Linked DNA regions of Corallococcus caeni. The protein of the gene in region 3 interacts with the protein of the main gene of each other region in a pairwise test. Links are inferred from orthologs where the notes say so. Each region holds a gene or a part of one and is shown on either strand. Other genes may lie near its edges.

The links.
Region 1: the proteins of ftsZ (region 3) and AABA78_RS10605 interact in binary tests that used the Escherichia coli proteins (3 or more experiments, as listed by UniProt). The link is inferred for Corallococcus caeni from one-to-one orthologs.
Region 2: the proteins of ftsZ (region 3) and rlmN interact in binary tests that used the Escherichia coli proteins (3 or more experiments, as listed by UniProt). The link is inferred for Corallococcus caeni from one-to-one orthologs.

Annotation. Positions count from the first base shown.
Region 1 is NZ_BTTW01000002.1:604,009-613,789, reverse strand. The notes cover bases 3,745-6,520. They hold AABA78_RS10605 (rod shape-determining protein), read left to right. Parts: upstream 3,745-4,503; coding sequence 4,504-5,538; downstream 5,539-6,520. Other genes in these bases: AABA78_RS10600 (tetratricopeptide repeat protein), read right to left, coding at 5,581-6,520; AABA78_RS10610 (glycosyltransferase family 2 protein), read left to right, coding at 3,745-4,271. In the rest of the region: AABA78_RS10630 (cupin domain-containing protein), read right to left, coding at 1-587; AABA78_RS10625 (2,3,4,5-tetrahydropyridine-2,6-dicarboxylate N-succinyltransferase), read right to left, coding at 668-1,495; AABA78_RS10620 (hypothetical protein), read right to left, coding at 1,561-1,866; AABA78_RS10615 (pyridoxal phosphate-dependent decarboxylase family protein), read left to right, coding at 2,029-3,495; more of AABA78_RS10610, read left to right, coding at 3,552-3,744; more of AABA78_RS10600, read right to left, coding at 6,521-7,971; AABA78_RS10595 (hypothetical protein), read left to right, coding at 8,556-8,768; AABA78_RS10590 (hypothetical protein), read left to right, coding at 8,819-9,013; AABA78_RS10585 (c-type cytochrome), read right to left, coding at 9,051-9,781. UniProt on the Escherichia coli protein: Forms membrane-associated dynamic filaments that are essential for cell shape determination. Acts by regulating cell wall synthesis and cell elongation, and thus cell shape.
Region 2 is NZ_BTTW01000003.1:918,814-928,621, reverse strand. What follows is about bases 1-2,803. They hold rlmN (dual-specificity RNA methyltransferase RlmN), read left to right. Parts: upstream 1-738; coding sequence 739-1,869; downstream 1,870-2,803. Other genes in these bases: rimM (ribosome maturation factor RimM), read left to right, coding at 2,537-2,803; AABA78_RS17820 (KH domain-containing protein), read left to right, coding at 2,256-2,540; rpsP (30S ribosomal protein S16), read left to right, coding at 1,972-2,232; AABA78_RS17835 (siderophore-interacting protein), read left to right, coding at 1-650. In the rest of the region: more of rimM, read left to right, coding at 2,804-3,091; tRNA (guanosine(37)-N1)-methyltransferase TrmD, read left to right, coding at 3,088-3,825; rplS (50S ribosomal protein L19), read left to right, coding at 3,945-4,343; AABA78_RS17800 (ATP-binding protein), read left to right, coding at 4,445-6,355; AABA78_RS17795 (YraN family protein), read left to right, coding at 6,392-6,757; rsmI (16S rRNA (cytidine(1402)-2'-O)-methyltransferase), read left to right, coding at 6,770-7,603; AABA78_RS17785 (hypothetical protein), read right to left, coding at 7,636-8,919; AABA78_RS17780 (M23 family metallopeptidase), read right to left, coding at 8,997-9,808.
Region 3 is NZ_BTTW01000001.1:1,347,581-1,357,558, reverse strand. What follows is about bases 4,428-7,400. They hold ftsZ (cell division protein FtsZ), read left to right. Parts: upstream 4,428-5,282; coding sequence 5,283-6,518; downstream 6,519-7,400. Other genes in these bases: AABA78_RS05365 (acetyl-CoA carboxylase biotin carboxylase subunit), read left to right, coding at 7,053-7,400; AABA78_RS05370 (hypothetical protein), read right to left, coding at 6,535-6,879; agmC (adventurous gliding motility protein AgmC), read left to right, coding at 4,428-4,943. Outside these bases: more of agmC, read left to right, coding at 1-4,427; more of AABA78_RS05365, read left to right, coding at 7,401-8,402; AABA78_RS05360 (acetyl-CoA carboxylase biotin carboxyl carrier protein subunit), read left to right, coding at 8,429-8,641; AABA78_RS05355 (enoyl-CoA hydratase/isomerase family protein), read left to right, coding at 8,681-9,445; AABA78_RS05350 (response regulator), read right to left, coding at 9,442-9,978. UniProt on the Escherichia coli protein: Essential cell division protein that forms a contractile ring structure (Z ring) at the future cell division site. The regulation of the ring assembly controls the timing and the location of cell division.

The DNA.
Region 1 (9,781 bases), on a different replicon or contig from region 3:
ACGGTGAAGCAGATGCACGCGGGGCCCTGCAGCGCGGTGAAGTCGTGCAGCGAGCCGTCCGTCTTCTCCAGCTCGTCGCCGGGCCACACCTCGTGGCCGGTGTCCTCGCGGAAGCCGCCCTCCAGCACCAGGTTCCACTCGCGGCCCAGGTGCGCGTGACGCGGGTAGCGGGCGCCGGGCATCAGGCGCACGACGGCGGCCATCATCCCCTCGCGCGCAGGCCCCGTCTCCACGGGCATCAGCTCCACGCCCGCCACCGGTCCGGGCATCCAGTTGCTGGCGTCCGCCATGGACTCCAGCAGCTCGCGGGCCCGTCCTTCCGTCACGTCCAGGAACGCGGCCACCCTCCCGGCCCAGCGGGCGAAGCGGCCGGGGCCCTCCATCTGGCCCATCAGCCGCGTGAGCGCCGAGGCCGGAGGCGTCACCGGCGGGACGAGCGCCCCCAGCGCATCCACCGCGGGCGTCAGCCGGGCCAGCTCCGCCCGGCAGCGCGCGCAGCCGTCCAGGTGCCGGGCCGCGGCGTCGCGCCGGGCCGGCTCCAGGGTCCCGAGCAGCCACTCGGGGAGGATGTCGTCGAGGTGTTCCATGGGTTCCTGGAAGGACAGCGGACGTATCACGTCCCGTGACATCTATACGCGTCCGCGCCAGCGGCGGATTTTCGCGCCGCTCACACCGGGACGGCGAACTCCCGCAGGGCCGCGTTGAGGCTGGTCTTCTGGTCGGTGGACGCCTTGCGCTGCCCGATGATGAGCGCGCACGGGACCATGTACTTCCCGGCGGGGAACTGCTTCTCCCGCATGCCCGGAATCACCACGCTCCGGGCCGGGACGCGGCCCTTGTGGATGACCTCCTGGGGCCCGGTGACGTCGATGATCTGCGTGGACGCGGTCAGCACCACGTTGGCGCCGAGCACCGCCTCCTCCTCCACCACCACGCCCTCCACCACGATGGAGCGGCTGCCCAGGAAGGCGCCGTCCTCGATGATGACCGGCGTCGCGGAAGGCGGCTCGAGCACGCCGCCCAGGCCCACGCCGCCCGACAGGTGGACATGCCGGCCCACCTGCGCGCACGACCCCACGGTGGCCCAGGTGTCCACCATGGTGCCCGCGCCCACCCGCGCGCCGATGTTCACGTACCCGGGCATCACCACCGCGCCCCGCTCCACGAAGGCGCCGTAGCGCACGGTGCCCGGGGGCACCACGCGCACGCCCGCCGCCTCCAGGCCCTTCTTCAGGGGCACCTTGTCGTGGAACTCGAAGGGGCCCACCTCCATCACCTGCATCTCCGACACGGCGAAGAACAGGAGGATGGCCTCCTTCACCCAGGCGTTGACCCGCCAGCCTTCCGGGCCCTTCTCCGCGACGCGCAGCTCGCCGGCATCCAGCCGCGCAAGCGTCTCGCGCACCGCCGCCACGGTGTCCGCGTCCTTCAATTTCGCCCGGTCCGCGAACGCCGCGGACACCCGCTGGGAGAGCTCTTCGAGGGATGTCGCCATGACGCGAAGTTCAATCACACTTCAGCGGTCCGCGCCCCTCCTGAGTGTCCACCGCCGGACGGCCGTCAGACGTGCGTCGCGCCCGGCACCAGCGCCAGCGGATGGGTCATCGACAGGATTTCCCCGTGATGCTGCTTGTCCGCGGGGACCAGCGGGCCGGTGCCCTCGCGCAGCACCACGGCGCCCGGGAGCACCCGGCCCACGGCGGACAGGGGCACCTCCTTCCAGTGGTGGTTGAAGGGCGAGCGCCGGACATAGATGTGCTCCTGGCCGATGAAGGCCACGTAGCCCAGCATCTTCCCGTCCGCCGAGCGGACCCGCATGCCGCCAATGATGGAGCGCCGCTCGAACGGCGTGTCGTCGAAAGCCATCGGTCGCCTCCTCCCGTGCGAGGGAAAGGTGGGGACGGTCCGGAGGCGCCGCGAGCCGCCCGGCCTCGAGCCGGCCCCCTGCCCGCCCGGCCCCTGGGTAGGAGGAGCGGCCTGGAGTTTCCCCGGGCCCGGAGGGGGCGCTCCCGTTAGCTTGCGCCCGTCATGACGACCCCCGTCTTCCCCCCGCTGCGTGCCGCCTACGACCCGGAGGCCTTCCGGGCCACCGCCCACGCCCTGATGGATCAGCTCGCGGACTACCTGAAGGCCGCGCTTGGAGGGGGCGCGATGCCGGTGCTCCCCTGGGCCCCGCCCGCGGTGAACCAGGAGCGCTTCGCCACGGCCTTTCCAGAAGAGCCGCCCCAGGAACTGGCTTCGGCCTTCGCGGGACTGATGGCGCGCGTGCTGGAGGGCTCGCACCACCTGCACCACCCGCGCTACGTGGGCCACCAGGTGACGGCGCCCGTGCCGCTCTCCGCGCTGTGCGACGCCGTGTCGTCGCTGCTCAACAACGGCATGGCCGTGTACGAGATGGGCCCCGTCGCCACCGCGATGGAGCACCACGTGCTCGCGTGGATGGCCGCGAAGCTGGGGCTGCCCTCCAGCGCCCGGGGCGTGCTCACCTCCGGCGGCAGCGCGGGCAACCTCACCGCCCTGCTCGCCGCGCGGCAGGCGAAGGCCGGCTACGACGCGTGGAACGGCGGCGCGCACGCGGGGCCGCCCCTGACGGTGCTCGTGCCCCGCTCCGCGCACTACTGCCTGGCCCGCGCGGTCCGCATCATGGGCTGGGGCGAGGGCGGCCTCACCCCGGTGGACGTGGACGACCACTTCCGCGTGCGGCCGGACGCCCTGGAGGACGCGCTCGCCGGGGCCACCCGCGCGGGGCGCAAGGCCATCGCCGTGGTGGCCAGCGCGGGCTCCACCGCCACCGGCGCCTTCGACCCGCTGGAACCCGTGGCGGACTTCGCGCAAAAGCACGGCCTGTGGTTCCACGTGGACGGCGCGCACGGGGCCGCCGCGTCGCTGAGCCCGAAGTACCGCGCGCAGGTGAAGGGCATTGAAAGGGCGGACTCCGTGGTGTGGGACGCGCACAAGGGGCTGCTCATGCCCGCGCTGGTGACGGCCGTGCTCTTCCGCGACGGGGCGCGCTCCTTCGACGCCTTCTCCCAGGAGGCCCACTACCTCTTCCACGGCGACGGCGACGACGCGCGCCCCTACAGCGACGTGGGCCTGCGCACGCTGGAGTGCACCAAGGAGATGATGCCCCTCAAGGTCTACGCGTGCCTGTCCGTGCTGGGCACGCGCGTCTTCGAGGAGGCCGTCACCGCGTCCTATGACCAGGCCCGGCGCTTCGCGGGCATGCTCACCGCCGCCCCGGACTTCCAGCTGGCGCTGGAGCCCGACTGCAACATCGTCTGCTTCCGCCACACCCCCGCGCACGTGCCCCCGGAGGGCTGGGACGCCCTCCAGGTCCGCCTGCGCGAGGCGTTGGTTACCCGTGGAAGTTTCTACCTGGTGCAGACGCGGCTGCCCCGGGGGGTGTACCTGCGTACAACGCTCATCCACCCGCTCACGGGGGACGCGGACCTGGAGGCCCTGCTGGACGCGCTCCGGATGGCGGCCCGGCCCTGAATTTTGTGTGCAAGGGAGTCGCCCGGACGGAGGAAATGCGATAGGGCGGGGCCGCCATGCTCGTCTCGCTCGTCATTCCCGTTTACAACGAGATTCCTACCCTGGCGGAAATCCTCCGCCGCTGCACCGCCGTGGACTTCCCCAAGGAGCTCGTCCTGGTGGACGACTGCTCCAAGGACGGCAGCCGCGAGTTCCTCCGCCAGCTGTCCGAACAGGGCCTGGACGTCCTGGGTGGCACGCCGAAGAACCGGAACGAAATCCGGGTGCTCTTCCAGGAGAAGAACCAGGGCAAGGGGGCCGCGCTGCGCCGGGGCTTCGCCGAGGCCACCGGGGACATCATCCTCGTGCAGGACGCGGACCTGGAGTACGATCCCAAGGACATCCCGCGCGTCATCCAGCCCATCATCGATGGCGAGGCGGACGTCGTCTTCGGCAGCCGCTTCATCGGGTCGCCGCGCCGGGTGCTGTACTACTGGCACACCGTCCTCAACAACGTGCTCACCACGCTCTCCAACATGACGAGCGGACTGAACCTCACGGACATGGAGACCTGCTACAAGGCCTTCCGCGCGGAAGTCCTGCGCTCCGTGCATGTGGAGGAGGACCGGTTCGGCTTCGAGCCCGAAATCACCGCCAAGGTGGCGCGCGGCGACTGGCGGGTCTTCGAGGTGCCCATCAGCTACCATGGGCGCACCTACGAGGAGGGCAAGAAGATTGGCTGGAAGGACGGCGTGCGCGCCCTCTACGCCATCGCGAAGTACTCCGTGAAGCGCTGACGTCCGCCCGGTCGCTGTCCGGGGGAGGATGCGGCCCGCTCTTCCGCGCGGGGCCGCGTCGAATGCGGAGAAGGGAACAGAGCGGCGGGTGCGGTTGGTTGTCCAGCGAGCGGCGCCCCAAGGGGGCTCCGGCTTTTCTTCCTCCGTATTGCGGCGCGTAGTAGTTTCGACAACGCACTCCGTCTGAAGGGCGGGGAAGTTTCGCGGCCCTTCCGAAAGTTTCCGTCCCCGTATGTTCGACTGGCTCCACACCCTGTTTTCGCGCGACCTCGCCATCGACCTGGGTACGGCGAACACGCTCATCTACATCCGCGGCCAGGGCATCGTGTCGAACGAGCCCTCCGTCGTGGCGGTGCAGCAGGACTCGCGCGGCGGCAAGAAGGTGCTCGCCGTGGGCAAGGAGGCCAAGGAGATGCTCGGCAGGACGCCGGGCAACATCGTGGCCATCCGGCCCATGAAGGACGGCGTCATCGCCGACTTCGAAATCACCGCCGCGATGCTGCGCTACTTCATCCAGAGCGCGCACAACCGCAAGACGCTGGTGAACCCGCGCATCATCATCGGCATCCCGTCCGGCATCACGGAGGTGGAGCGCCGCGCGGTGCGTGAGGCGGCCGCCAACGCGGGCGCGCGCGAGGTCTACCTCATCGAGCAGCCCATGGCCGCGGCGATTGGCGCGGGCCTTCCGGTGACGGAGCCCAGCGGCAACATGATTGTGGACATCGGCGGTGGCACGTCCGACGTCGCGGTCATCAGCCTCGCGGGCATCGTGTTCGCCAAGTCCGTGCGCATCGGCGGCGACAAGCTGGACGAGGCGATCATCCAGTACGTCAAGCGCAAGTACAACCTGCTCATCGGTGAGCGCACGGCGGAGCTCATCAAGATGGGCATCGGCACGGCGTACCCGACGGACGAGGTCATGACCATGGAGATCAAGGGTCGCGACCTGGTGGCCGGCGTGCCGCGCACGCTGACGGTGTCCAGCGACGAGGTGCGCGACGCGCTCGCGGAGCCCGTCAACGGCATCGTGGAAGCGGTGAAGCTGACGCTGGAGCGCACGCCGCCGGAGCTGGCCGGTGACATCGCCGACAGGGGCATCGTGCTGGCCGGTGGCGGCGCGCTGCTCAAGAACCTGGACACGCTCTTGCGCGAGGAGACGGGCCTGCCCGTGTTCCTCGCGGAGGACCCGCTGTCCGCCGTGGTGATTGGCGCGGGCAAGGCGCTGGAGTCGTTGGACATCCTCCGCCAGGTCTGCCAGCCGGGCTGAGGCTCCCCTCTTCCGATGCATCGTGACGGCGCCGGACCTCGCTCAGGGGTCGGCGCCGTTCGCGTTTCCGGGCGGTGGGGTGGCGGCGGCCCGGGGCAGCGGCAAGCCCGTGGGCGCGACGATGCGTGCCTCGCAGTTCGAGCGGCGGCCCTCCGGGTCGTCCTCCCTGCGGGACTGCTCCCGCACCAGGTCCCCCCTCAGCATGATTCCCAGCGGCAGGGAGTGCGGCATCTTCGTGTCCATCTTCGTGTCCACCTTCGTGTCCATGCAGGCGTCGAAGGCGCGCCGCATCCAGGAGCTGGCGGCGCGGACGGCGAAGCCGCCCAGGGCGTCCATGCGGGCCAGGCCGTCCAGGCGCTCCGTGAACACCGGGTAGCCCTCCTTCGCATTGCGCCGGGCGTGGACCAGGGTGGCGGCGGCGCGCAGGCCCGGGGGCAGGCGGCGGAGCTCCGGTCCAGGGACGTCCGAGGCGGACAGGACGTGTTGTCGCAGCGGTTCGCGCGCGAGCATCAGCGGCAGCGAGACATTGAAGAGCTGTTTCCCCCAGGCGTCGCCGGTGCGCGTGAGCTCCAGGGCGAGGAGCGCGAGGACCTCCGGGTCCAGCCGGGGCAGCACGGCCTTGGGGTCGCCCCTGGCCTCTTCCAGTACGCGCTTCGGGTCCAGCAGCACGTCCCGGGTGATGCGCAGCACGGCGCGGTCCACGGGGGACACCAGCGCGGCGAGCTCCGCGTCCTTTGGCGAGCGCTGGCCGGTGAGCAGGTCCAGCAGCGCCATCCGCTCCGGCTGCCGCGCCAGGGCGGGGGGAATCCAGTCGCGCATCACGTAGGACGTGTGCTCGGGCCCGGCGGCGGCGGCCGTGCGTCCGGCCAGCACCAGGAAGTCCCAGGTCCGGCGGCGCGGGTCCTCGCCGTGGCGGCGCACCAGGGTCGTCGCCGCGTCGCGCAGCCGCGCGCGCAGGAGGATGCGCACGTCCAGCTCCAGCGCCTTCAGTGTTTCTGGCGGGTGCTTCTGCTCGAGGGCGGTCAGCAGCCTCGCCGTCTCGGTGATGAACTCCTGGCGCTCGCGGTCCCCCCAGTCCGGCGGGTCCTCCAGCTCGAAGCGCCACCGCGCCTCCAGCCACGCGCGGTTCACCTCGGGCGAGTCCGGGAAACGTGTCGCCAGCTTCGCGTAGGCATCGACGGCGTCCGCGGAGCCCGGATGCGGAGGGCTCGCGCGCTGCAGGTAGAGGGCCGCCAGCGGTGAGTCCGGATGCTGCTGCGCGTGCTCCGCGTAGCGTGCGCGGGCCTGGGCCCCCTGGCCGATGAAGCGCATCAACTCCAGCGCCAGCGCCTGGGCCTCCGGGTCCTCCTGCCAGGTGTGCATCAGCATCGCCGCGTAGTCGCGCGTGTTGCGCCAGCGCAGGTCGGCCGGAAGGTTCGCGGGCACCTGCGTGTCCACGGTGAGCCACGCGTGCGCGGCCGTCTCCCGCGCCAGGGTGTTCCCGGGCTCCACCTCCGCGACGGCGGACGCCACGCGGCCCGCGGCCTGCCAGCGTCCCTCTTCCGCGAAGGCGCGCGCGGCGGCCTCCCAGTTCGCGGCCTGGACGGAGAGCCGCTCACCCGACTGGAGCACCATGGCGTTCTCCGGCAAGGACCGGGAGCGAGGGCTCGCGTAGGTGGCCTCCGCATCCGGGACCGCCTCCAGCATCGCCGCGCCCTTCACGTTGTAGAGGATCCGCTCGCCCTCCGTCGGGAGCACCACGTCCTCGAGGACCGCCTCCTGGCCGGGCCAGGTCGTCACCGCGCGGAGCAGGTCGTCGCCCAGCTTCACGCGCCCCTGCTCTTGCGTCCCGGGCGCCACCACCCAGTGTTCGCCGCCGATGCGCACGTCCACGGGCCGCGACAGGCCGTTGACGACCGTCACGGCGCGCAGGCTCCGCGCCTCCAGCCACACCGCGCCCGCCCCCGCGAGGGCACAGAGCCCCAGCGCCATCACGGCCAGGGCAGCCGCGCGGCGGCGAGCCCATCCGGGCGAGGGCGGCACCTGCCCGATGACCTGCACGGACGCCTTGTCGTCCGAGCGCACGAGGTAGCCGTCCAGCGGCCACACCGGAATGCCCAGCACCGTCACCGTGCGCTCGGCGACGTAGGGCGAGTCCGGGGCGGCGGCGCGCGGAGGAGCGCCCTTCCACCGGACGCCTGTCCCCAGCACGGAGGACGTGGGCGGCGGGCGACCCGCGATGACGAAAGCGCCCCGGTCCTCCACCAGCGCCGTCAGCAGCAGCCGAGTGGGCCCGGGCGGTTCAAGCTCCAGCCTGCGGCAGAGCACCGCGTGCACCGCCCACGCATCGCCCCGCGACAGCGCCTCCGACAGCGCGGAGTCTGGCAGGAGTTCCGTCAGACGCGGCGCGCGCTCCAGCAGGCCGCTGGGGTCCGAGACAGGGGTGAGGGACATGGCCCGCATTCAACCGGGGGCTGACGGGTGTGAAGCAAGCCCCCTGCCGTGAATCCCCTCAAGCCACGGCCCAAGGCCCTCGACCTCAAGAGTGTCTCCGCCATCGTCGCGCCAGGCCCCCGGACATCCGCGGGGGCCACCTCCCGCCCGACGCCGCTGTCCAAAGCTGTCCGACTGTCGGACAGGTTTCCACCGCTCGGCCGGGGCAGAGGGTCCCCTACCACGATCTTCCCAACTGGTCCGACTGTCGGACAGGTTCATGCGGCTCGGATGGAGCGGAGGTTCCCTGCCACGGGCTTCCCAACGAGTCCGACTGTCGGACAGGTCCGTGCGGAGTCCCCATGCCACGGTCCTCTCAAGTGGTCCGACTGTCGGACAGGTTCCTGCGGCTCGGCTGGAGCGTGCGCCCCCCGCCACGGTCCGCCCAACTGGTCCGACTGTCGGACAGGTTCATGCAGCGTCCCCCTGCCACGCTCCTCCCAAGTGGTCCGACTGTCGGACAGGTTCGTACGGTGTGCCTTTGGCGGGGGGAGGCTCCCCTTTGCCTTGAATCCCGTCAGGCCCCGGCCCGAAGCTCCCGCGCCATGGACGCCTTCGACCTCGTGATCATCTCCGTCATCGTCGCGCTCGGGCTGGGGCGCTTCCTCATGATGCGCGACCAGCGCCGCGCGCCCCCGGCGGAGGACGCCTCCCCTCGCAAGCCGACGCCCCAGCGCATCGCCGGGCGCGTCCTACTGGGGTACGCCTACGCGATGGCGCTGTTCCTGGTGGTCCGCTTCCTCATCAACCGGATGTGACGGGGACCGGCTTGCGCCCCCCCGTCCGAGCGCGCTTGATGCCTTCCCCCATGAACCCATGGCTCGTGTCGGGGGTGGTGTCCTTCGCGCTGGGGGCGTACCTGCGCCGCCGGGATGAACGCGGCCCCAGTGGGGGCCTCATCGACCGGCGGCGCCTGACGCCGCTCCAGGTCTTCTACAGCCTGCTGTTCGCGTATCCGTTCTGCGCGGCCTACGCGGCCCTGGACCTGTACCTGGGCCCCTGAGCGCCGAAGCACCGGAGCCCCAGGTCCAGCCCGGGCGTCAGTGCTTGCCATACTCCAGCTTCACGCCCTTGCGCTGCGCATAGATGTACGCCTCCATCGCGCGCATCTTCGGGTCGCCGTCCGCCAGCGGCTTGCCGCGCACCGGGTTCTCGATGCACCAGTTGATCATGTCGCGCAGCAGCGCCACGCGGCCCAGCTGCACCTGGTACTTCGGGTAGGTCTCCGGGTGGGTGTTGGCGCCGTCCGGATGGCACATGTCGCACGACACGCCCACCGTGCCGCCCAGCGCCTCCGCGTCATGGAACACGCGGTGGCCTTCCTTCACGGCGGCCTGCACGGAGTCCGCCCACACCTGCTCGTCGCGCTCGGAGTAGGCGCCGTAGGTGTGGCCCGTCTGGAGGTTGGCCTTCTGCTGCTGGGGCACCGCGCTCGCGCCCGTCTGCGCGCCCACGCCGCCCTGGCGCACGTCGTTGCCCGAGGACTTCGCGCCGGGGTTGGGCTGGGGCGCGGGCGGAGGACTCTTCTTCGCGGCCGGAGGCGTGGCCTGCGCCAGCACCGGGCCGGGCACGTCGTCCCAGTTCGCGTCCGGGTTCTTCTTGCGCCAGTCATCCATCAACTGCGCGGTGGCGGTGATGGCCTGGGCCCGCGTGAGCCTCTGGCCGTCCTTCACGCCGGGGACTTCCATGGACGTCTCACCGTCGCACAGGCCCAGCACCAGGTTGCCGTCCTTGGACGCGGGCAGGACGTGCCTGGGCAGCGGCTCAGGCT
Region 2 (9,808 bases), on a different replicon or contig from region 3:
AGTGCTTCTTCGCGGAGCCCGGCGTGAAGAAGCCGGACATGCCGGTGGTGGGGCCCCACGGCCTGGCCATGCCGGAGGGGCTCAAGAAGCCCGCGTCGCGCGACTACACGCCGCGCCGCTTCGACCCGAAGGCGAACGAGCTGGACATCGACTTCGTGCTGCACGGCGAGGGCCCCGCGTCGATGTGGGCCGCGCAGGCGAAGCCCGGCGACTTCATGGGCATCGGCGGTCCGCGCAGCACGCACGACGTGGCGGACGACTTCGACTGGTACCTGCTCGCGGGGGACCAGAGCGCGCTGCCGGCCATTGCTCGCCGCCTGGAGGAGCTGCCCGCGGGCAGGCGCGCGTTCGCCTTCATCGAGGTCGCGGACGCGGCGGAGGAGCAGCCCCTCGTCAGCAAGGCGGACGTGACGCTCACCTGGCTGCACCGAGGCGGCGCGGAGGCCGGCACGACGAGGCACCTGGAGGACGCGCTGCGCGCCTGGACGCCTCCGGCCGGGGACGGCTTCGTGTTCGTGGCCGGCGAGTCCACGTCGCTCAAGCCCATCCGGGAACACCTGGTGAACGAGCGCGGTCTGAACAAGAGCTGGATGCGGGTGACCGGCTACTGGAAGCGCGGCGTCGCCGAGCACCACGACTCGAAGGGGTAGGCAGGGGAGGGGACGGGCACTCCTTTGACTTGCCGTGCCTTCTTGTGGGAAGCACGCCGCAGTTCCCTCCGTTAGCCCCGACTGAACGATGTCAGAGCCTACCGCCACAGCCCTCCCAGTCACCGAGCCCCTGCCGGTGCCGGCCCCCGCGAAGCTGACCGACGTGGCCAGCCTGTCGCGCGAGAAGCTCGCGCTGTTCCTGAGCGAGCAGCTGGGCGAGCGCCCGTTCCGCGCGGCGCAGCTCTACCGCTGGCTGCATCAGCGCGGCGCCACGTCCTTCGACGAGATGACGGACCTGTCCAAGGCCCTGCGCGAGAAGCTCAAGGTCCAGGCGGAGATCGTCCCGCTGGTGAAGGACCTGGAGCAGCGCAGCGTCGACGGCACCATCAAGTACCGCTTCAAGACGCGCGACGGGCGCTTCATCGAGTCCGTCTACATGCCGGCGGAGGACCGCAAGACCCTCTGCGTGTCCACGCAGGTGGGCTGCGCGATGGCCTGCTCGTTCTGCATGACGGGCACGCTGGGCCTCAAGCGCAACCTCACCCCCGGGGAGATCGTCGCCCAGGTGCACGCGGTGAACCGCGAGGTGCGCCGCAACGAAGGCCTGGAGACGCTCCGCCCGCTCACGAACCTGGTGTTCATGGGCATGGGCGAGCCGCTCCACAACTTCGAGAACCTCAAGACGGCGCTCTCCATCCTCCAGTCGGAGGAGGGGCCCAACTTCAGCCACCGGCACATCACGGTCTCCACCGTGGGCCTGGTGCCCATGATCGAGCGCTTCGGCCAGGAGACGGACGTCAAGCTGGCCATCTCGCTCAACGCCAGCACGGACGAGCAGCGCAGCCAGACGATGCCGGTGAACCGCAAGTGGAACATCGCGGCGCTCCTGGACGCCTGCCGCAAGTTCCCGCTGCGCCAGGGCCGGCGCATCACCTTCGAGTACGTGCTGCTCAAGGGCTTCAACGACACCGACGAGGACGCGCACCGGCTGAAAGAGCTCTTGCGCGACATCCCCGCGAAGGTGAACCTGATTCCCTACAACGAGAACCCCGGGCTGGGGTTCCAGACGACGGGCGAGCAGCGGGCCGAGGAGTTCCGGGCCATCCTTGCCGAGGCGCACGTCGCGGCATACATCCGCAAGAACCGGGGCCGGGACATCGCCGGGGCCTGTGGTCAGCTCGCCAACCGGGACGAGACGGCCGCGGAAGCCCCGACGTGACATAAGCACCCGAGCTTCCTTGACAATCCAGTCGGCAGGGCGCTAAGAGCGCCCCCCTCCGCCTGTTACCGTAGAAGTCACACGTTTTCGCTGGAGCGTTCCATGGCCGTTGTCCTCCGTCTTGCCCGCGCGGGCGCCAAGAAGATGCCGTACTACCACGTGGTTGCCACCGACTCGCGCAGCCCGCGCGACGGCAAGTTCCTGGAGCAGGTCGGTTCCTACGACCCCAACCACAGCCCCGCGAAGGTGCAGTTCAACGAGGAGCGGCTGAACTACTGGCTGAAGAGCGGCGCGCTGCCCTCCGAGACGGTCGCGGACCTCATCAAGACGGCGAAGAAGCAGGCCCCGGCGACCACCGCCTGAGCACGCCCCCGTCTGGACAAGACGTGGAGCCGCTGCTCACGTATCTGGCGAAGGCCCTGGTTGATCAACCCGACCAGGTCGCCCTGCGCATCTCCGAGGCGGATGGCGGCCGGCTCTATGAGCTGAAGGTCGCCCCCGAGGACGTCGGCAAGGTCATCGGCCGTGATGGGCGCACCGTGAACGCCCTCCGGACGCTGCTCAACGCCGCCGCCCAGAAACAGGGCCAGAAGGTCCGCCTGGAGATTCTCGACGACCGGCGTGCCCCGGGTTCTCCCCCGGTGCCGCCCGCTCCGGACGCCGCGCGGTGAGCGCGCTGGCCTGTCTGGAGTTGGGCTACGTGGCCCGTGCGCACGGGCTGCGCGGCGAGGTGGCGGTCCGCGCGTTCGACCCCGCCTCGGAGACGCTCGGCACCGTCGAGCGCGTCCGGCTGCGCCTGCGCTCCGGAGAGGAGCGCGAGTACGCCGTGGAGTCCTTCCGCCCGGCGAACAAGGAAGACCTGCTGTACTTCGAGGGCGTGGAGTCCCGCACGGCCGCCGAGGCGCTGGTGGGCGCGAAGGTGTTCGTCTACCGCGAGGACCTGGAGCCGCCTGAAGAGGGCGAGTTCTTCCAGGGCGACCTCGTTGGCCTGGCCGCCGTGGATGAACAGGGCGCCTCCCTGGGCACGGTGGAAGAGGTCTGGGCCACCGGTGAGGTGCCCAACCTGGTGATCCGCGCCAAGGGCCGGCCGGAGCTGGTGGTGCCCTTCGCGGACGAGTTCGTTCCGGCGGTGGACGTGCCCGCGGGGCGCATCGTCATCCGGCCTCCGGAGTACCTGGAGGCGGACGGGCCGGAAGGCCCTGGCGACGGAGACGGCGGGTGAGCTACCCCGTGGAGCTCCTCACGCTGTTCCCCGGGATGGTGTCCGGCTACCTGGGCGCGAGCATCCTCGGGAAGGCCCAGGAGAAGGGGCTCATCTCGGTCACGCTCACCGACGTGCGCGACTTCGCCGAGGGCAAGCACCGCGTCACCGACGACGCGCCCTACGGCGGCGGCGCCGGCATGGTGATGAAGCCCGAACCCCTGGTGGCCGCCATCGAGGCCGCGCGCGCCCGCCTGCCCGGCGCGAAGGCGCTGCTGATGAGCCCCCGGGGGCCCACGTTCACGCAGGCCACGGCGCGCGAGCTGGCGCGACACGAGGCCGGGCTGATCCTCGTCTGCGGCCGTTACGAAGGCGTGGACGAGCGGGTGATGCCCTTCCTGGACGGCGAGCTGTCCCTGGGCGACTTCGTCCTCACGGGCGGAGAGGTCGCCGCCATGGCGGTGGTGGACGCCGTGGCGCGGCTGGTGCCGGGCGTCCTGGGGAACGAGGCGTCCTCCGTGGCGGAGAGCTTCGAGGAGGGGCTGCTGGAGCACCCGCACTACACCCGCCCGCCCGTCTTCCGGGGCGCCGAGGTGCCGGCCGTGCTCCAGTCCGGCGATCACGCGCGCATCGCCCGCTGGCGCCGGTGGAAGGCCATCAAGCTCACACAGGAGCGGCGGCCGGACCTGTTCGCGCGGCTGGAGTTCAGCAAAGCGGATCAGAAACTGCTCGCCAGGGAAGAAGAAGCGTTGTAACCCTGCGTGTTCTCGCGGAACCTTTTGTTGCAGGCTTGTTCGTCCCGGCGGTCTCTGCTAGGACGGCCCGCTCTTTTCCACGCGTCCTACGCGTCAAGTTCCGCTTTCTGGAGTCCGTCATGCGCCGCAGCCTCATCGAGCACGTCGAAAACAAGTTCCTGCGCAAGGACATCACCGCGTTCCGCACGGGTGATTCCGTTCGCGTCCACTGGAAGGTCAAGGAAGGCGAGAAGGAGCGCGTGCAGGCCTTCGAGGGCGTGGTCATCCGCAAGACCAAGGGCACGAACCGCGCGACCTTCACCGTGCGCAAGATGTCCTTCGGCGTCGGCGTGGAGCGCATCTTCCCCATCCACAGCCCGCGCTACGAGAAGATCGAGGTCCTCACCCGCGGTGACGTGAACCGCAAGCGCCTGTTCTACCTCCGCGAGCTGAAGGGCAAGGCCTCGCGCGTGGACGTGCAGGTGGATCCTGAGAAGGCCGCCGCCAAGGCCGCCAAGGCCGCCGCCGCTCAGGGCTAGTAGGTCCGCAGAAACCCTCTCGCGGCCTTCGCGGCCGCGTGAGACAAGGAGCGTCCTTCACTGGACGCTCCTTTTTTCGTTCGGGCTAGACTGCGCGCGCCATGCACTTCGTCGAGGTCGCCATCCAGAACGTCCGCGGGTTCTCTCCCGCCGGGCGCTTCCCGCTGAAGACCGGGTACCTCATCCTCAAGCCGCCCACGGCGGACGTGCTGCCGCTGGGGAACCTCGCGCTGTCGCTGCTGTTCGCGGACGGCCGGGGCGGGGACTCGAGCCTGGTGGGCTCGGCGGGGCGCTCGGGCAAGGCCGCGCTGACGTTCGTGGGCCAGGACGGGATGACGTACCGGGTGCTGCGCGAGCTGGGCGGTTCCGGCTCGCTGCACCGGCTCAACCCCAACACGAGCCAGCCGGAGCTGGTGTCCACGGACACGTCGGAGATCAACCAGTACCTGCGCGGCCAGGCGGGCCTGCCTCCGCGCACCACCTTCGAACAGGTATACTGCCTCCAGCTGGTGATGCTGCCGTCGCGCCGGCCCCGCAAGAGCGCGCCCAAGGCCGCCGCGGCCGCGGGAGCGAAGGCCTCCGGGGCCACGCCGTCGCTGGCGGCCGCCACGCAGGTGCTGCCGGCGGAGGACGTCCCGGCCGCCGAGGCGAAGGTGAAGGTGCTGGAGAAGGAGCTCGTCACCGCGAAGGCGGTGGATCAGCTCCAGTTCAAGGTGGATGAGCTGTCGTCGCTCATCTTCGAGGCGGACTCGAAGCTCAAGGGCGGCGAGGGGCTCAAGGCCGCCATCGTGGAGGCGGAGGCCGCATGGCGCGCGGCGCCCTCGCCGGAGTCGCTGGGCCTGCCGCTGGACATCCTCTCGCGCGTGAAGCGCTACCCGAAGGCGGTGGCGCGGCGGGACGAGGCGCTGGCCCGGCTGGAGACGGACCGGGATCCGGAGCTGGAGGACGCGTCGCTGAAGGTGCCGCCGCTCACGAAGAACCGCGTCTTCTGGGGCGGCCTGGGCACGGGCGTGCTCTTCATGGCCCTGAGCGTGGGCCTGGGCATCGTCGCGGCGCAGCCCCTGTGGCGTTACCTGGCGTTGATCAACATCCCCGCCTTCTTCGCCGCCGCGCTGATGGCCTGGCGCTACGTGGACGACCTGCAGGCGGCCACGCGCAAGGGCTCCAAGGACAACCGAAAGGACGCGCGGCACAAGAAGATCCTCGACGAGTTCGAGCTCGAGGACGCGCCGGTGCGCATGGCCATCAAGGCCCTGAACCTGGAGACCTACGAGGAGATCCCCGGCGCGCTGGAGCAGAAGGACCTGCTCGGCATGCGGCTGGGGGAGCTGCAGACGCAGCTGGAGGAGTACGAGGCCTCCGCCGAGTACCAGGGCGCCATCCGCGACGGGCAGGAGCTGCGCGCACAGCAGGAGGAGCTCAACGCGGAGCTGTCCGCCAAGGGCACCTACGTGCGCGACCTGCGCGAGGTGGAGCGCGAGCTGTCCCGGCTGAAGGAGTCCATCGCGCTGGCGAAGGCGCCCCCGGTGCAGGTGGCCGCGGCCCCCGGCCAGGCGCCCGTGCCGGTGGATCCGCTGGAGGACCCCTCCCCGCTGGTGCTGGCGCAGGCCGCGGACGTGCTCACGTCCGACATGCTGTCGGTCCAGGCGCTCATGAAGGACCGCTGCGTGCAGTACCTCACCGCGCTCACGGACCGGCGCTACCAGGGCGTGGAGTGGGACCGCGACGGCAACGCCTTCCTGCTCGCGCCGAACAGCCGCATCCCGGTGGGGGAGCTGTCCCCGAAGGACATCGACCTCTACTACCTGGCGCTGCGCATGACGGTGGTGGAGAAGACGTGTGCCCGGGTGAAGCGCCCCTTCATCCTGGATGACGTGCTGACGGGCGTGGACGAGGCAAAGCTGCCCCTCGTCGCCCGCATGCTCAAGCACCTGGGTACGCTCACGCAGGTGTTGCACGTCACCGCCCACCCCGGCTTCGGCCAGATGTCGGACGGCACCGTTAACGTCTAGCCGCCGCGAAGAAGTGCTTGGGGCGGCGGGGGCGGGATGGCAACGCGGCGGGACGTGGGGAACGTGGCGGAGGCGGAGGGCGTGCGCCTGCTGGAGTCGCAGGGCTTCCGGGTGGTGGCGCGCAACTGGACGTGCCGCTACGGGGAGCTGGACATCGTGGCGGAGCAGGGGGAACTCATGTGCTTCGTGGAGGTGCGCATGCGCTCCACCGCGGCCTGGGGAGACCCCTCGCACACCGTGTCCTTCGCCAAGCAGCGCCGGGTGGTGAAGGCCGCGCTGCACTATCTCTTCCAGAACGGCATCGACGGGCGCATGGTGCGCTTCGACGTCATCTCCGTCGTGGGCCAGGGCGAGCACGCCCGGGTGGAGCACCTGCCCGCCGCCTTCGACGCTGGCATGTAAAGGAATCCGTCCTTGGCTGGAACGCTCTACCTCGTGGCCACGCCCATCGGGAACCTGGGGGACGTCACCGCCCGGGCCCTGGAGACGCTGCGCACCGTGGGCTTCCTCGCGTGCGAGGACACCCGGCACTCGCGCATCCTCCTGGACCACTTCGGCATCACCGGGAAGGACCTGGTCAGCCTGCCCGCCTTCGCGGAGGGGCAGCGCGCCGGGCGCATCCTGGACCGCCTTGAAGCGGGGGAGGACTGCGCGCTCATCACCGACGCGGGCAGCCCCGGCATCAGCGACCCGGGGGAGAAGCTGGTGGCGGAGGCGCTGGAGCGCGGCCTGAAGGTGGAGCCGGTGCCCGGGCCCACGGCGCTGGTGGCCGCCCTGAGCGCGTCGGGGCTGCCCACCGGGCGCTTCCACTTCCTGGGCTTCCTGCCGCGCAAGGGCCCGGAGCGCCGGGCCATGCTGGATGAAGTGGCCCCCCTGTCCGCCACCTGCGTCCTCTACGAGTCCCCGCGCCGCCTGGCGGAGACGCTGGCCGACCTCCAGGAGGCCTGGGGGGACCGGCGCGCGTGCGTGGCGCGCGAGCTGACCAAGCTGCACGAGGAGTTCGTCCGGGGCCCGCTGTCCACCCTCGTCGCGCGCTACGCGGGCGAGGAGACCCGGGGCGAGGTGGTGGTGCTGGTGGAGGGGCGCACCGGCGAGCAGCGCTGGAGCGAGGACGAGCTGCGCCGGGCGCTGGAGGCGGGCCTGGCCCGCGGCGAGAAGCTCAAGCCGCTGAGCACGGAGCTGGCCCGCCGCGCGGGGTGGCCCGGCCAGGAGGTGTACCGGCTGGGCCTGGGGCTGAAGCAGCGGTAGGCGGGGCCCGCCGCTGCCTCATGCGCGGGCCGTCAGAAGCTGAAGGACGCGCCCAGGTCGAAGCGGAACGTGGTGCTCTGGATGGCCCGGAAGCGGCGGGACACCGTGTCGTAGCGCCAGTCGAACGTGGGGTTCAGCTCCGGCGAGCCCGGGGCGGTGTCCACGGTGCCGTCGCCGTTCAGGTCCTGGCCAATGGCCTCGGTCGTGAGCAGGTGGTCCGTGTTGTAGAAGAAGTTGCCGGAGGCGTGGATGGTGAAGGCATCCGCGGCGCGGGCGGCGACGCCGAGCTGGCCACCCACCTGGAAGTAGTCGTCGGAGGTGAGCAGCTTGCGCAGCGCGGAGCTCAGCTCGTTGTAGTACCGGCCGCGGCCCACGTAGTTGCCCAGCAGGCGCACGTCCAGGGCGAACTTCTGGCTCTTCGCCGCGTTCTCGAAGGGCACCAGCTCCATGCCGAAGGTGACGGCCGTCTGCGAGGGGGCGTGGATGCCCGTCTCGTTGCGGGTCCACGGGTCCTTGTAGCAGTTGCCCGGAGCGCCCAGGTTGGGTGGGTTGGCGCCGGACTGGTCGCAGTTGGAGTACGCGCCAGGGCCGCGCACCGGGATGGTGTAGGACGCCTTGAAGAACGGCTCCGCCACGCCCATGCGCCGCGAGAAGACCGTGTAGAGCTGGTACTTGTGGACGCGGTCGCCCACGTTGCCGCGGTCGCCGTCCGGGTCCGTGTTGTCCAGGCTCGGATCGCGCTGCTTGGCGGTGGGCGCCTCGTAGTCGATGCCGATGATCCACGTGGGCTTGGTGTCGTCCTTCTCCTGGTTGAAGAAGGCGTACGCCAGCCCGAAGTGCACGTTGCCCAGGCCGCCCCGGTAGCTCTCCTGGGGCACCTGGAACAGCCGGCCCACGCAGCCCTCGGGGGAGTAGGGCGAGCCGTCCGCGTTGAAGCAGCTGTTGGTGATGGTCGAGTTGCGCTGGTTCGTGCCGGACACGAAGTTCCAGGTCTCGTTCTGCTGGAAGACGATGGGCAGCTTGAAGCTGAACTCCAGGTCCTTCCAGAGGCCGAAGGCCACGGCCAGGTTCAGCCGCGCGTCCACGCCCTTGTACCAGAGCTCGTTGACCTCCCGGACGTCGGTGGCGCCAGGGCCGCCGAGCTGCTCGCGGACGATCTTCGCGCGCGTCTGCGTGCGCTCGAAGCCCACGTCCAAGAAGAGGTCGAACGGATCATCGTCCTCGAACGAGGAAGCAATCCGGGTGATGTCCGCCGCGCTGGCGGCGAAAGGCACGCCCAGCGTCAACGCGGCGATGACGGCGCGAAACCTGTGCATCCACTACCTCCGACGACCACGGCCCAGGCCTGCCAGCTAGCCGTGCCGTCGGAGGAGTGTCAAGAAATGGGTGGGCCTTACTTGCCCGCCACGGGTGTCCCGAGCAGGCCGTCCAGCCGCTGGACCTCGGTGTCGAAGGCGCCCTTCTGGGTCGCCACCAGGGACGCGCGGTAGGTCTTGTGCTGATCGAAGGGGTCCAGGACCCGGTTTTCGCCCAGCATGAGCTGGTAGTGCAGGTGGGGGGCGAAGGAGTGGCCCGTGTTGCCGCTCTGGGCCAGCACCTGGCCCGCGGACACGCGCATCCCGGCCTGGACCGTGCGGGGCAGCTCCGACAGGTGCAGGAAGAGGGCGCGGCGGCCCTTGCCCCCGGACTCCACCAGCTCGATGCAGTTGCCGTTGCTGCCGAAGTTCCAGTTCTTGCGCTTGATGACGCCCGCGAAGGGCGCCCGGACCGTCGTGCCCACCGGGGCGCGGAAGTCCACGCCCTTGTGGCCGCGGCCGTCGCGCAGCAGGGAGGTGATCTGCTCGTAGCTGTCGATGGGCGACTTCTCCATCCGCAGCTCCAGCTCGTCACCGTTGGGCAGGTAGTAGTGGGCGTTCGGCTCGCCCGCGGGCGTGAAGCGGTAGGCGCGGTGCGTCTGGCCCGTCTTGCCGCTCACGAAGCGCACCGCGTACACCAGCGGCTCCTCGTTGGGGCGGCGTTGGTAGAGCACGTCCAGCGTGTCCCCCCGGAGGATCTCCCCGGGTACGCGCACCCACCACACCAGCGTGCGCGTCACCACCTGCGCCAGGGCGGGGCCCACGGTGGCGTCGGAGGCCTGGATGAGCGCCGTCTCCAGCGGGCCCTCGATGCGGATGGACGCGCGCTCCAGGCCGGCGGCCTTCACGG
Region 3 (9,978 bases):
TGTCCACGAACAGCGCGGGCACGAACAGCACGACCGCGACCTCCACCTTCACGGTGGACCAGACGCCTCCGACCGTCGCCATCAGCACCCCGGCGGACGGCTCGACCATCAACACCCCCAACGTGACGGTGACGGGCACGTCCGCGGGCGCGTCGTTCGTGACGCTCACCTTCGACGGCGCCAGCTACGGCCCCATCAACGTGGACAGCTCCGGCAACTGGAGCTACGCGCTGCCCGGCCCCCTGGCCGAGGCCACGTACACCGTGACCGCGACGGCCACCGACGCGGCGGGCAACACCAGCACGCCCGACAGCTCCACCTTCACCGTGGACCTGACGGCGCCGACGGTGGCCATCAGCAGCCCGGCTGACGGTGCGGTCATCGGCACCGACACGGTGACGGTGACGGGTACGTCCACGGGCGCGACGTCCGTGACGCTGACCTACAACGGCACCGACTACGGTCCCATCCCCGTGGATGCCTCCGGCAACTGGAGCTTCCAGCTGCCCGTGACCTTGCCCGAGGGCAGCCACACCGTGACCGCGGTGTCCACGGACGCGGCGGGCAACGAGAGCACGCCCGCGACCTCCACCTTCACGGTGGACCTGACGGTCCCCACGGTCGCCATCAGCACGCCGGCCAACAACACCTCGGTGAACACCGCCACGGTGACCGTCACTGGTACGACGACCAACGCGACCTCCGTGACGCTCACCTTCGACGGTGCCAGCTACGGCCCCATCAACGTGGACGGCTCCGGTAACTGGAGCTTCCCGCTGCCCGGCCCCCTGGCCGAGGCCACGTACACCGTGACCGCGGTGTCCGTGAACGGCGCGGGCACCACCAGCGCGACCGCGACCTCCACCTTCACGGTGGACCTGACCCCGCCGACCGTCGCCATCAGCACCCCGGCCGACGGTGCGGTCGTCGGCACCGACACGGTGACGGTGACGGGGACGTCCACGGGCGCGACGTCCGTGACGCTGACCTACAACGGCAACGACTACGGCCCCATCCCCGTGGATGGCGCGGGCAACTGGACCTACCAACTGCCGGTGTCCCTGCCGGAGGGCCCCATCACCGTGACCGCGGTGGCCACGGACGCGGCGGGCAATGAGAGCACGCCGGACGACACCACCTTCACGGTGGACCTGACGTCGCCGGAAGTCGACATCACCGCGCCGGCGGACGGCACGACGGTCGCCTCCAGCACGGTGACGGTCACCGGCACCTCCGTGGGCGCCACCTTCGTGACGCTCACCTTCGAGGGCACGGACTACGGCCCCATCCCGGTCGACGCTTCCGGCAACTGGAGCCAGGCGCTGCCCGGCCCGTTGGCGGACGGCACGTACACCGTGACCGCGGTGTCCACGGACGCGGCGGGCAACGAGAGCACGCCCGACAGCTCCACCTTCACGGTGGACACGACCGCGCCGGTGGTGGCCATCACCACGCCGGCCAACGGGTCCACGGTGGGTGCCAACGTGACGGTGACCGGTACGGCCTCGGGTGGCGCGACGAGCGTGACCGTGACGTTCCAGGGCACGAACTATGGTCCCATCCCGGTGGACGCCTCCGGCAACTGGAGCCAGGCGCTGCCCGGCCCCCTGGCCAACGGCTCCTACACGGTGACGGCGGTGGCGGTGGACGCGGTGGGCAACACCAGCCCGACCGCGACCTCCACCTTCACGGTGAACACGGCCGCGCCGACGGTGGCCATCACCACGCCGGCCAACGGCTCCACCCTCACCAACCCCAACGTGACGGTGACGGGTACGGCCGCGAACGCGACCACCGTGACGGTGACCTTCCAGGGCACCAACTACGGCCCCATCACGGTGACGGGCGGCAACTGGAGCCAGGCGCTGCCCGGCCCGCTGGCCAATGGCACGTACACCGTGACCGCGGTGTCCACGAACGGCACCACCAACAGCTCGACCGCGACCACCACCTTCACCGTCAACCCGGCGGGCACGGTGGACACGGACAACGACGGCCTGACGGACGACGAGGAGATCGCCCAGGGCACCGATCCGAACAACCCGGACTCCGACGGCGACGGCATCCCCGACGGCGTCGAGGTCAAGGTGGGCGGCACGGATCCGCTCGACAGCGACTCGGATGACGACGGCATCCTCGATGGCAACGAGGACAAGGACCACGACGGCATCGTCGATGCCGACGAGACGGACCCGAAGAACATCGACACCGATGGCGACGGCCTGACCGACGGCGTGGAGACGGGTCTCACCGAGCCCCAGGGCGACGACACCGACCCGTCCAAGTTCGTGGCGGACAAGGACCCGTCGACGAAGACGAACCCGCTGGACGACGACACGGATGACGACGGTCTGCTCGACGGCAACGAGGACGCCAACCACGACGGCCTCAAGGACCCGACGGAGACCGACCCGAACAACAGCGACACCGACGGCGACGGCCTGACGGACGGCCTGGAACTGGGCCTCACCCAGCCCCAGGGCGAGGACACCGACCCGACGAAGTTCGTCGCGGATCAGGACCCCGACACCAAGACGAACCCGCTCAACCCCGACACCGACGGCGGCAGCGTGCTCGACGGCATCGAGGACAAGAACCACAACGGCCGCGTGGACGTGCTGGAGACGGACCCGAACAACGCCGCGGACGACAAGGACGCGGACGGCGACGGCATCGACAACGCCACGGAGCTGGAGAAGGGGACGGATCCGTTCGACTCCGACTCCGACGACGACGGCGTGCCGGACGGCATCGACGGGCTGACCGACACGGACGGGGACGGCCTCATCGACGCGCTCGACCCCGACAGCGACAACGACGGCATCCTCGATGGCACGGAGCTGGGTGTCACCGTGGAGACCGCGCCGCCGGGCACCGACACGTCGTCCCCGAACTTCAAGCCGGACGCGGACCCGACGACGAAGACGGATCCGAAGAAGGCGGACACCGACGGCGACGGCCTGAAGGACGGCGAGGAAGACGCCAACCACGACGGCCGCCGTGACGCCACGGAGACGGATCCGACGCTGAAGGACACCGACCAGGGCGGCATCGACGACGGCACGGAGGTGAACGGCGGCTCCAACCCGCTCGACGCCAACGATGACTACCTGGTGGTGGGCCACGGCTGCAGCACGGGCGGCTCCGGTTCGCTGGCGCCCTTCGCGCTGATGCTGCTGGCGCTGCCCCTGGTGGGCCGCCGCTTCCGCCGCGCCGGGAACCTCCTGGCGCGCGCGGGTGGGGCGCTGGCCGTGTTCGTCACGGCCCTGTTCGCGGGCACCTCCGCCCACGCGCAGGCCACGGCTGTGTCGCAGGCCATTGACGTGCAGCAGTACAAGCCGGGCCCGGGCGTCGCGGATGTTCTCGCGGTGCACGGCGCGAAGGTGCAGCGGCACCTGGGGTGGAACGTGGGGCTGTCGGTCAACTACGCCGACAAGCCGCTCAACTTCTTCGACCCCCGCTCGGACACGTACATCACCTCCGTGGTGAAGAGTCAGGTGGGCTTCGACCTGATGGGCGCCGTCGGCCTCTACGACCGGTTCGAGATCGGCGTCGTGCTGCCCATCACGCTCCAGAGCTCGGAGAACTCGCCGGGCGTGGACGCGTCGTTCGCCAACGGGGTGAGCGGGGGCGGCATCGGCGACCTGCGCCTCATCCCGAAGGCGCGGCTCCTGGACGGTGACAACTACGGCCTGTCCGTGGTGGTGCCCGTGTCGCTGCCCACCGGCGGCGCCTCGGACTTCCTCGGCGGGTCGGGCGTGTCCGTCAACCCGCGCGTGGTGGCGGAGTACGGCCGGCGCTTCCGCGTGCTCGCCAACGTGGGCGTGGACATCCGCAAGGCGGAGCAGCTGCGCAACCTGAACGTCGGCAGCGCGCTGGCGTACGGGGTGGGCGCGGAGGCGCCGCTCGGTGACCTGCCGCTGGCCGTCCAGGCCTCGCTGGTGGGCGCGATGGGCTTCAAGCAGCAGGACGCGGAGGAGCGTCCGCTGGAGCTGCTCGCGGCCCTGAAGTACCGCGGCCTCACCGGTCTGTCCGCGCAGGTGGGCGCGGGCCCGGGCCTCACGCACGGCTACGGCACGCCCACCTTCCGCGTGCTCGCGTCCGTGGGCTACAGCACCCCGGAGCGCGCCCCGGCGCAGCCCCGGCCGGTGTGCCCGGAGGGCCCCGAGGACTTCGACGGCTTCCAGGACCAGGACGGCTGCGCGGACCCGGACAACGACGGCGACGGCATCGTGGACACGGCGGACAAGTGCCCCAACGAGCCGGAGACGGTGAACGACTTCGAGGACGCCGACGGCTGCCCGGACACGAAGCCCGCGCCGCCTCCGCCCGCGCCGGTGGACTCCGACGGCGACGGCCTGATGGACCCGGACGACAAGTGCCCCAACGCGCCCGAGGACAAGGACGGCTTCCAGGACGAGGACGGCTGCCCCGACCCGGACAACGACAAGGACGGCATCCCGGACACGGCGGACAAGTGCCCGCTGGAGCCGGAGACCATCAACGGCGTGGAGGACGAGGACGGCTGCCCGGACAAGGGCAAGGTCAAGGTGCTCGTCGAGGGCGAGCGCATCCTCATCCTGGAGAAGGTCTACTTCGCCACGAACAAGGACGTCATCCTGCCGCGCTCGTTCCCCATCCTGAAGCAGGTGGCGGCCGTGCTGCGCGCCAACCCGCAGGTGGAACTGCTGCGCATCGAGGGCCACACGGACAGCCAGGGCAGCGACGTCGCCAACCTGGACCTGTCCAAGCGCCGCGCCGCCAGCGTGAAGACGTTCCTCGTCAACGAGGGCATCGCGAGCGAGCGCCTGGAGTCCGAGGGCTACGGTGAGACGAAGCCCGTGGACACCAACAAGACGGCCGCAGGCCGGGAGAACAACCGCCGCGTGGAATTCAACATCGCGCGGATGGGCAAGGTGGAAGTGGAGAAGCCCGCCCCGTAGCTCGCGCTCGCAGGAATGAAAAACGGAAGGCCCGGTTCCCCCGAGGGAGCCGGGCCTTTTCGTCATCCGAGCCCCGTCCTGTCACGTCATGCGTGCGCGAAGGGCGTGGACGACTGGCCACGGCGAGTCACCGGACGCGAGTCAAGAGGGTGTTTGCACGCGCGCGATGTCCGCATGCCCGCTGATGCCACACGCGTAAGTGGGCGTCAGGACTCGGGCGCGCAGCAGGGCGCTACAGGCTGGTAGCGGAATACTTGCCAAAGCGCCCGACTTCCTGATGATTGTCGACGGTGGGTGTTTCCGCGGACGGCGCCGCGGTGCTTCCGCCACGAGGACGACATGGACCAGTTCGAGCAGAACAAGCAGGCCGCGAAGATTCGTGTCGTGGGCGCGGGCGGGGCGGGCTGCAACGCGGTCAACACGATGATTCTGTCGAAGCTCGACCGCGTCGACTTCATCGCCGCCAACACCGATGTCCAGGCGCTCGCCGCGAGCAAGGCGCCCACCCGGCTGCAGCTGGGCCAGGCGCTCACCAAGGGCCTGGGCGCGGGCGCCAACCCGGAGATGGGCCGCGAGGCCGCCCTGGAGTCGCGCGATCAGATCGCCGCGGTGCTGGAAGGCGCCGACATGGTCTTCGTCACCGCGGGCATGGGCGGTGGCACCGGCACGGGCGCCGCGCCCATCATCGCGGACATCGCCAAGAGCCTGGGCTGCCTCACGGTGGGCGTCGTCACCAAGCCGTTCCTCTTCGAAGGCAACAAGCGCCGCAAGCAGGCCGAGCAGGGCATCGTGGAGCTCAAGGCCGCGGTGGACACGCTCATCACCATCCCCAACCAGCGCCTGCTGTCGCTCTCCAACGAGCCCATGCCGCTCTTGGAGACCTTCAAGCGCGCGGATGAAGTCCTGCTCAACGCCGTGCAGGGCATCAGCGACCTCATCCAGTACCACGGCTACATCAACGTGGACTTCGCGGACGTGAAGACCATCATGAGCGACAAGGGCCTGGCGCTCATGGGCACGGGCCACGCCTGCGGCGACCGCCGCGCCATCACCGCCATGCAGCAGGCCATCTCCAGCCCGCTGCTGGAGGACGTCTCCATCGACGGCGCCACGGGCCTGCTCATCAACATCACCGGCGGCCGCGACATGACCCTGCAGGAGGTCAACGAGGCGCTGACGCTGGTGCACGACGCGGCGGACGGCGAGGCGGAGATCATCTTCGGGTCGCTCATCGACGAGCAGATCCAGGACGAGGTGAAGATCACCATCATCGCCACGGGCTTCGTGCACCGGGACGCGCCCAAGGCGCGCCCCATGGCGCAGGTGGTCCAGGTGCCGCTGGTGGGCCGTCCCTCCACGCCGCCCCTGGCCCTGTCCTCGCCGCGCGAGGAGGTGGCCAGCCTGGTGCCCGCGAAGAGCACGCCGCGTCCGACCATGTCCACCGTGGAGACGCCCAAGTCGTCCATGCAGAGCGCGCGCACGGCCGTGGTGAAGGACGCGGCGCTGCCCCTGGACGAGGATCAGTTCGACATCCCCACGTTCCTGCGCCGCCAGGGCCAGACGGAGCTGCCGTAATCAGGCAGCCGGGACGCTAGCCGCGGGGGAGGCGGGCCACGCTCGCCGTGCCCCTGCCGGTGAGGCGGTCGCACTTGGTGAACAGTCCGTCCACCTCGTCGTAGAGCGCGTCGATGCGCTCCGACACGCTGGGGGCGGGCAGCAGCCCCTCACCGGACAGCTCCTCCAGGCGGGTGCCGGCCCGCTGCAGGAGCTGCAGGGCCTTGAGCAGCGAGCGGCCCTGCTTCGTGCCGTCGGGCGTGAAGAGGGTGCCGCCCTCGTAGAGCGTCACCAGATTGGCGCGGGTGTCCTGCTGCCGCTGGTTGAGCCGGTTCCGGTACAAGTCCAGACGGCGGGCGCGGCGGGCACCATGCAGGTCCACGACGCTGTGCGTTCCTGTCGAGGGAGGCTTCACGTCGGGCAAGGTACGCCAGGGGTTCGCAAGTCCGCAAATTTACGGGACTGTACGGACCTGTTGCGCACCTGCCCGAACGCTTGTCAGTCAAGGGGGTGGGGGTTAGTTTGGCCGCCCTTCGCAACGCCAGGGTGCCTGCCATGTTCCAGAAGCTGCTCATCGCCAACCGGGGTGAAATCGCGCGTCGCATCGGGGCCGTGGCCCGGGGCATGGGCGTGAAGACGGTGGCGGTGTACTCGGACGCGGACGTGAACCTCCCCTTCGTGAAGGAGGCGGACGAGGCCGTGCGCATCGGCCCCGCGCCCGCGAAGGACAGCTACCTGAGCATCCCCGCCATCCTGGAGGCGGCGAAGAAGACGGGCGCGCAGGCGGTGCACCCCGGGTACGGCTTCCTGTCGGAGAACGGCGAGTTCGCGCAGGCGTGCGCGGACGCGGGCCTGGTCTTCGTGGGCCCGCCGCCGGAGGCCATGGCCCGGATGAAGGACAAGAGCCAGGCGCGCAAGCTGGTGTCCGCCGCGGGCGTGCCGGTGGTGCCGGGCAGCGACGGCGTCCTGCCGGACGTGCAGAGCGCCCTGGAGGCCGCGGAGCGCATCGGCTACCCGGTGCTGTGCAAGGCCGCCAGCGGCGGTGGCGGCATCGGCATGGCGGCGGCGAAGGACCCCGCGGAGCTGGAGAAGGTCTACCGCCAGTGCACGGACCGGGCGAAGGCCGCCTTCGGCCGCGAGGGCGTGTACCTGGAGCGCTACTTCCCGGCGCCCCGCCACATCGAAGTGCAGATTTTGGGCGACACCCACGGCCACCTCATCCACGGCCTGGAGCGCGAGTGCTCCATCCAGCGCCGGCACCAGAAGGTGGTGGAGGAGGCCCCGTCGGTGCTGTTCGCCAATGGACGCAACGCGGCGCTGGCGGACACGCTCTTCACGGCGGCCGTCACGGCGGCGAAGACGTTCGGCTACGCGAACGCGGGCACGGTGGAGTTCCTGTACTCGGACGGGCAGGTGTACTTCATCGAGATGAATGCCCGGCTCCAGGTGGAGCACCCGGTGACGGAGCTGACCACGGGGCTGGACCTCATCGGCTGGCAGCTGCGCATCGCCTCCGGTGAGAAGCTGACGGTGAAGCAGGAGGACGTGAAGCGCAAAGGCGCGGCGCTGGAGTTCCGCATCTACGCGGAGGACCCGGTGAAGTACTTCCCGTCCCCCGGCCCGCTGAAGGTCTTCCAGCCGCCCACGGGCGAGGGCGTGCGCCTGGACTCTGGCTACGCGGAAGGGGACGTGGTGACGCCGAACTACGACCCCATGATTGCGAAGCTCATCATCAGCGGCGCCACGCGCGACGAGGCCATTGCCCGCGCGGTGAAGGCGCTGGAGTCCTTCCGCATCGAAGGCATCAAGACGAACATCCCGCTCCACCTGCGCATCCTGAAGGACCCTGCCTTCAGCGCCGGTGAGCTGGACACGCACTTCCTGGATTCTCACGCGAAGCCTTAAGTATCCCACCCGAGGAGGGACGGTTCATGGCGGACGTTGCGGCGCACATCACGGGCACGGTGTGGAAGATTGAAGTGAAGGTGGGCGACACGGTGGAGTCCGGCACCACGCTGGTCATCCTCGAGTCCATGAAGATGGAGATGCCCGTGGAGGCCGAGGAGGGCGGCACGGTGAAGGAGATCCGCTGCAAGGAAGCGCAGGCGGTCAACGAGGGCGACGTCCTCGTGGTGCTCGGGTAGTCACGGGCTTCACGAAGGGGACGGGGAGCGACGCCAGGGATGGAGCCCACGCTGGAGGTGGAGGATCGCGAGGGCGGTGTCCGGGTGCTCACCGTCTCCAACCCGTCGCGGCGCAACGCGCTGAATGACGCGTTGCTGGCCCGGCTGGACGCGGCGCTGGAGCCCGCCGGCCACGTGCGCGCGCTGCTGGTGCGCGGCCAGGGCGGGCACTTCTGCGCGGGCTATGATTTGACGCACCTGGGGCCCCCGGGCGCGGACGGGCGGCTGCCGGATGACCCGCTGGTGGCGTGCCTGCTGAAGCTGGAGCGGCACCCTGCGCCGTCGGTGGCGCTGGTGCAGGGCGGCGCGGTGGGCGCGGGCTTCGACCTGGCGGCCTCGTGCGACTTCCGCGTGGGCGCGGGCGACGCGTTCTTCCTCATGCCTCCGGCCCGGCTGGGCATCGTGTACTCGCCGGAGGGGCTGGCGCGGGCGGTGCGGCTCGTCGGGCTTTCGCGCGCCAAGCAGCTGTTCCTCACCGCGCGGCGGCTGCCGGCGGCGGAGGCGCTCGCGTGGGGGCTCTTGGACGAGTGCCCCGAGGACGCGGAAGCGCGCGCGCTGGCGCTGTGCGCGACGCTGGCCGCGGGGGCGCCGAAGGCGGTGTCGGGGATGAAGGAGGCGTTCGGGCTGCTGGCGCGCTCCGGGTTGTCCCCGGAGGACGTCGCGCACCTGCGTCAGGTGCGCGGCGAGGCCTTTGGCAGCGAGGACGCGAAGGAGGGGCGCGCGGCCTTCCTGGAGAAGCGCGCGCCCCGGTTCAACGGCCGCTAGGTGTCGCCGAACAGCTCGCCCATCCGCAGCTGGAGCGCGGAGGCGATCTTGTAGAGGGACGAGATGGACGCCGAGGACTCCGCGCGTTCAATCTGGGACAGCAGGGACACGGACAGGCCCGTGCGGCGGGCCAGCTGCTTGAGCGTGAGCTCCTGCGTCTTGCGCGCGTCGCGGATGGTGCGGCCGATAGCGCGGTGCAGGTCTGCTTCCGGGTCCTGGGACAGGCCCTTCTTCTGCAGCGCGTTGCGCACGGCGGCCGTGAACTGCTCCGGCTCCATGGGCTTCTTCACGTAGTCGGACGCCTGCGCCTTGAGCGACGCGACGGCCGTGTCCACGGTGGGGTAGGCCGTGGCGACGATGACCGCGATGTCCGTGTCGTACTTGCGGATCAGCTCCAGCACTTCGGTGCCAGACATCTGCGGCATCATCATGTCGAGGATGACGAGGTGGAAGTCGGAGCCCCGGAGGATGTCCACCGTCTGCGTGGGGTCCGTGGTGGTGACGACCTCGTAGCCTTCACGGGTCAGCACCAG